Regions from separate parts of the Peribacillus sp. R9-11 genome, predicted to be linked through region 2. Evidence: predicted binding sites of a transcription regulator. Region 2 holds the regulator's gene; the other holds the start of a gene.

Region 1 (3,431 bases), 200 kb from region 2:
GTTCTGAAAGAAAGGTCATATATATCAACACCAAGAGCCACGGCTGTAAGAACCATGGAGAATATGAACCCCATTACATGTCCACGTGGAAATAACTGTTTCATACTCAAATTTCATTTCAGGTAGATGAAGCTACATCCGGAATACTAGTGAAGAATCAGCTGTCGGTACGATAGTGAAGTTGTATTCTGGAACTGGGAACAGAGAGTAGCCCACTCTAGAGAACGCGTATTCAAAGGATCGCTTGAAATATTTCTTGGGCATGGCAGTAGGTTGTACACGATTAAAGCGTAACCAACTAGTAAACAAGTGCTCCAACAATGAAAGCATATTCAATGATCCAAATCCAGTTGATTTAGAATATGTGTACATACAACATAGCTTGGCCATCCACACCAAACTCACTACATTCCTGAATGAAAAGTTCTAACTCTACATTCTGAACTCTGAACTATACCACGAAAAATGGACACTTTAAAAAGGTCCATTTTTCGTGGTTTTCTATGTGCATATAATAAAAGAAACAAAAGGGATGCAGTTGTCAAAATTGGATATTTAAGTAGTGAGTTTCCTTTATTCGTAGGTGGAGGAATTCCAGAAAAGTGAATGGACTAATGCGCTTGAAGTAACATGTGGGGAAACGGCCTGCCCCCTGGTCACTTTATAAATTTTGAGGTGTGAAAGGATATCCTTTTTCATGCCCCATTCATAATTACAAAACACAAATAGCCTGCTCCCGCAAAAATAGGAGGACAGGACTAAACAGCAGTTTAGGAAAAGTAATACTGACAGGGCAATAAGTATTGCGAGAAGAAGGAACCTGATTACCAATCATATATTATTATTGTTCTTAAATAAGATTAACCCGATTATAGAGTACAAGCCCCCATTTTCCTTTCCCCTATTTTAACCAAGCCTATTAGAATGGCTAAATGTGCCACAGCAAATGTCCTAGAAAGGCATTCAAGTAGGCATCATAAAGGATCAAAATGTTCATTTCACACTCTTTGTTTCCTTATATATATATAAGGGCAAGTGTTGTACGACAAGTGTAATGAAGCAGGGAACACAACATCATATACAATGCCGTTACCGAGTCCATGGTCGAGTGAGAAAAATTCGTTTTTAATCCTGGATACCATCAACATCCAATAACGATTCCATTGATAGCTATCTTCTTAACAGGAGAGGTAATAAAATTCTAAATATTCGGTAATTTAAATCAGGTCTTGAGTAATGTACGAGGAAGAATATAATGTGAAAATTCATTATATTAAAGTAACATTATATGGAAAATAAACCGGGGATACTTGCAAATCCTCACTAATAAGAATAAGCGAATTCTCCGTAAGTAAGATATTAAACATTTATTATATTTCATTTCATAAAGATTTTCGAACATTTCAGTTCAGTTACCATCTTCTTACTGCTCTTTCATGAACTTTATGTGACAGATGTCACTTTGTATTGTCTTTTTATACACTTGGGATTAATATTGGTATGTCGGGGTTTGTGAACATGGTAACACTTTGTCCGAATAATTACCAATAGGAATTTTATTATGTAAGAAAGGGGTAGTACTATGAAAATAAAATGGGCTTTATTAACTATACTTTTTACTATTGCCACTGTGCTAACCGGTTGCGATAACCCATTAATGGTCTTGGACCCTAAAGGGCCAGTAGCTGCAACACAAGCAGATGTTATTATGATTTCGATATGGACAATGGCCTTTGTCGTTCTTGTCGTTATTGTACTGTATATCTTCATGATAATGAAATATCGTGCTTCCAAACAGCGTGATGATTATGAACCACCTCATATTGAAGGAAGTAAGGTTCTTGAAATAATTTGGGTTGCGATCCCAATTTTAATCGTCGCTTTCCTATCAGTTGTTACTGTTAAAACAACAAATGAAGTTGAGGCAACACCTAAAGGATACCAAGAGCAAGAACCGTTAGTTATTTATGCTTCATCTTCTAACTGGAAGTGGCATTTTAGTTATCCGGAAGAAGATATCGAAACAGTTAACTATCTGTTTTTACCGACTAACCGACCAATTGAATTTAAACTTTATTCATTCGGACCAATCTCTAGTTTCTGGATTCCACAACTTGGAGGACAAAAATACGCGATGTCGGACATGGTTAACACGTTGCACTTAGCAGCTGATGTACCAGGAGAGTATATGGGTCGAAATTCAAACTTCAGTGGTTCAGGTTTTGCTCAGCAAACGTTCAACGTTAATGTACTGTCTGCAAAAGAATACGATAAGTGGGTAGATGAAATTAAAGCTACTGCTAAACCGCTTACTGAGGAAAAATTCAATAAATTATTAGAACCTGGTCATGTGGGACAATCCACTTACACTGGAACTCACTTAGAGTTTTCTCCAGCTCCTGAAGGGGAACATGCTGGTCATGACCACGGATCTTCTGATACTGAAGAAAATGATTCCAAAGATTCACACGAGGAACATTCAGAACACAGCAACATGAATCATGATCACTAAGAATTAATTTCGTTCGATAAAACAACTAGGTTTACAAGATAAGGAATATTTTCCTGAAAGGAGTCACAAAAGTATGGATTACTTTGATCGATTTGCCGTACCTCATCCAAGTCCTGCAATTTATGCATCCATGGTTGCCATTGGCTTAACCATGATTGCGGTTGTTGCCGGAATTACCTATTTTAAAAAATGGGGTTACTTATGGCGTGAGTGGTTAACAACGGTTGACCATAAACGTATTGGTATCATGTACATCTTGTCAGCACTACTTATGCTTTTCCGTGGTGGCGCCGATGCTATCATGATGCGTGCTCAAACGGCTGTTCCTGATAACGGTTTGTTGGATGGACAGCATTATAATGAAATATTTACAACACACGGGGTCGTCATGATTCTGTTCATGGCTATGCCATTTATCATTGGGTTAATGAACATTGTTACACCATTACAAATTGGAGCGCGTGACGTAGCATTCCCACGTCTAAACGCAGTAAGCTTCTGGTTATTCTTCATGGGGGCAATGCTATTTAACATCTCTTTCGTAGTCGGTGGTTCTCCTGATGCAGGTTGGACATCTTACTTCCCGCTGGCAAGTAACGATTTCAGTGAATCAGTAGGTTCGAACTATTACGCGATTGCAATTCAAATAGCTGGTATCGGTACATTACTGACTGGTATCAACTTTATCGTAACCATCTTGAAAATGAGAGCACCTGGTATGAACTTAATGAAAATGCCAATGTTCACATGGTCTATCTTGATCACAAACTTCATTATCGTTTTCGCTTTCCCTGTATTGACAGTGGCACTTGCGTTGATGACAATGGATCGTCTATTCGGAACTCAATTCTTTACGATGGCCAATGGCGGTAGCGATATGCTTTGGGCAAACTTGTTCTGGGTTTGGGGACATCCTGAA
Region 2 (3,431 bases):
CTTTTCGAGCTGCTTGCGCCTGCTTTGCGCTCTTTTGGTGGTCGAAGCTCTTGTGATATTACGTTGAACAAAGTCACGCAGTTTTTCGATTTCACCTTGTTGTTTTTCGAATTGCTTCATGTCCCGTTCATAATCTTCCGCTTTTCCTTCTAAGTAAGAACTGTAATTACCATAGTACTTTTTCATATTATTTCTTGAAATTTCATACACCTGGTTTACAACTTTATCTAGAAAATAGCGGTCATGGGAAACAATAAGTACAGCACCTTGGTAACTTTGTAAATATTGTTCAAGCCAGGAGAGAGTTTCGATATCCAGATGGTTTGTTGGTTCATCGAGAATCAATATATCGGGCTTCTTTAAAAGCAGCTTTCCTAATGCAAGCCGTGTTTTTTGGCCTCCACTCAACGTGGAAATGAGAGTGGAATAGTCAAAGTCACCAAACTGAAGACCATGTAATACGGAACGGATATCTGCTTCATATTGATAGCCCCCCTTTTCTTTAAAGGCTACCTGTAAAGTGTCATATTCATTTAACACCTTTTGGTAAAGTATTTCGTTATCAAAAGTGTCAGGTTTGGCCATTTCGGCCTCAAGTCGGCGCAGTTCTTTCTCTTGCTCTATTAGGTCTTTGAATACAGTCTGCATCTCATTCCAAATGGAAAGTTCGGATTCTAAACCTGTATCCTGTGCCATATAGCCAATAGTGACGCCTTTGGGTTTGATGATCTCGCCGCCATCATGGGAAAGTTGTCCGGCTATGATTTTTAGCAGAGTTGATTTTCCAGCGCCGTTTCGGCCAACTAGGGCAATTCGATCTTTATTTTGAACTTCGAGCTTCATATTTGATAAAATAAGTTCAGCTCCGTAATATTTGGATAGTTGATTGATTTGTAATAAAATCATAAATTTTCACCTCAATTGATTATTGTTAGTGTAACGTATTATAGTAATTATCGGCAACAGCTGAGGTCTAAGCAAAAACAAGCTGTTACATAATGTGGAATAATAGTGTATGATTTAGGAGGGGTTATTAATGGGGGACTTAACGCATTTTAATGAACAAGGCAGAGCTAAAATGGTTGATGTGAGTGCGAAGCCTGAAACCATTCGGACGGCAACAGCTCAATCGAGTATCTTATTGAACGATGAAATATATGAAAAAATCACGAACCAGAAAATGAAAAAAGGTGATGTTCTGTCAGTTGCACAGGTTGCAGGCATCATGGCAAGCAAAAATACATCCAATATAATCCCGATGTGTCACCCTATTTCTCTACAAGGGGTCAATATAGCCTTTGATTGGGTAAAAGAAGAACAAGGTTATAGGCTTAAAATAGAAACAGAAGCCAAGACAAAAGGGAGTACAGGTGTTGAAATGGAAGCGTTAACAGCTGCATCTGTGACCGCTTTAACTGTCTACGATATGTGTAAGGCTATTGATAAAGGAATGGTAATCGGGCCTACATTTTTAGTGGAGAAAACAGGTGGGGTGTCTAGTAGCGATTACAAAAGACAGTTGAATCAAACAGATAAAGAAGAATAAGTTTGAAAAGCATGTGTGAAGGCGGGGAAGAACGATGAACCATGACCCAAAGATACCGCAGGCAACGGCCAAAAGGTTGCCCTTATATTATCGATTTTTAAAGAACTTACATTCCTCAGGTAAACAAAGAGTATCCTCGGCAGAGCTTAGCGAAGCTGTAAAAGTTGATTCGGCTACAATTCGCCGTGATTTTTCCTACTTTGGCGCGCTTGGAAAAAAGGGCTACGGCTATAATGTAAATTATTTACTATCCTTCTTCAGAAAAACACTAGATCAAGATGAATTGACAAAAGTCGCTTTAATTGGAGTAGGGAATTTAGGGACCGCTTTTTTAAATTACAATTTTTTGAAAAATAATAATACAAAAATTGAAATGGCATTTGAAGTTTCTGAAGATAAGGTTGGAAAGCGAATAGCTGATGTGCCAATCTATCATATGGACCAAATAGATACGCTTTTGCAGGAAAATAATATTACAGCAGCTATTTTGACAGTACCTGCCCAAGTGGCTCAAACGATAACCGATCGTTTAGTTAAAGCTGATATAAAAGGAATATTGAATTTCACTCCTGCTCGGCTGACTGTACCGCCGTCCATAAGAGTTCACCACATTGACCTGGCTGTAGAGCTTCAGTCCCTCATCTACTTTTTAAAGCATTATCCTGTGGTAGAAGAAGTTGCATTAGAGGAATAAAAAAACGCTGCGTCTTCGCAGCGTTTTTTATTTTTTCTTCTTATTGTTTGCGGATTTAATTTTAAAGTGCATCATGATCATACGTAACCCTGACCCAAAGTCAAGAGTTGCAATAAGTACGAGTATGTAGGCAAAGATTCCCCATCCTGTTGAATTGACGGTTTGGATTGCGATAGCCGTAAAAAGAGCCCCTAAGCCTGCATAGATGATACCGATAAATAGTGGTGATTGACGACGTTTCATAATAAACCTCCGATAAAGGCCTGTGCAGTATCTAGCATCTTCTCAATATCATCTCTATAAAACACTTGAAGGATGATAACAAGGGTATTCATTGCAATATGTGCCACCATCGACACAAGGATACGACCGGTTTGCGCATAAAGAAATGCAAAGGTGAAGCCCATTGCTGAATATAAAAGAAGATGTTCGAGTTCACCATGCGCCAAGCCGAAAATAACTGAGCTAATTAAAGCAGAAATAAAGAAATTAAAGCGTTTATTAAGTGATCCGAAAATGATTTTCCGGAAAAGGATTTCTTCCAAAATAGGTCCAATTACTGAAGTCACGAAAATGACCATTGGGACTTCATATATGAGTGAAATAAGATTCTGCGTATTTTCAGATTCAGACTTCACCCCGAGCATTTGTTCAATGCTTCCAGCTAGGCTTTGAGCAATAAGTGCCAGAAATACACCTGCTATCGCCCACAATATAGACGTAGGGATTGAAGCTTGATTACGTGTGTCTATCCTTTCCCTCATATCTTTTCTCATCAAAATTAAAATCAGTGTTAGAGCTGCGAGAAAGCTGAATACAATCCAGTATGCTGCTGCTTTAACTTTGAGTTCATCAGCAGGCATTTCGCTTAAAGATCCAATCAGCATGAAAATAGGCATCCCAACAATACTGGATAATTGCATGGCTATGTAAGTGATGATGACGAACCAATATTCTTTTTTCAAAAATGAAAACTCCTTTTATTTAGTCCGCCATTTCTCTTATAACGGTCCTGACATGGGGACAATCTCTAAACGTATACTCCAAAATGGTATCAAATAATGAGACATAACTCCACTTAAACGTACGCATAAGAGAACATTTCATCTCCTTTGTTAAAAGAAACATTATCCTAAAGTAGTATACCCGGAATTTATCAGAAATTAATAAAAAATTTTCGATAAGATACTT

What was found. The regulator Rex, encoded in region 2, represses fermentation and respiration genes when NADH is low (regulators of the CRP and FNR family bind a similar motif). The targets are predictions, from matches to a motif close to TTGTGAAATATTTCACAA.
Region 1: a site for Rex is predicted at 1,446-1,463, ahead of qoxA (cytochrome aa3 quinol oxidase subunit II). Genes of this name have one in related genera too.

Annotation. Positions count from the first base shown of each region.
Region 1 covers NZ_CP133763.1:515,576-519,006, forward strand. The annotation lists gene RE409_RS30585 (cytochrome C oxidase subunit IV family protein) at 1-104, opposite strand, end outside; gene RE409_RS02500 (hypothetical protein) at 133-405, opposite strand; gene qoxA (cytochrome aa3 quinol oxidase subunit II) at 1,583-2,512, shown strand; gene qoxB (cytochrome aa3 quinol oxidase subunit I) at 2,586-3,431, shown strand, end outside.
Region 2 covers NZ_CP133763.1:320,209-323,639, forward strand. The annotation lists gene RE409_RS01650 (ABC-F family ATP-binding cassette domain-containing protein) at 1-906, opposite strand, end outside; gene moaC (cyclic pyranopterin monophosphate synthase MoaC) at 1,037-1,546, shown strand; gene RE409_RS01660 (redox-sensing transcriptional repressor Rex) at 1,581-2,240, shown strand; gene RE409_RS01665 (YdiK family protein) at 2,268-2,483, opposite strand; gene RE409_RS01670 (CPBP family intramembrane glutamic endopeptidase) at 2,480-3,205, opposite strand.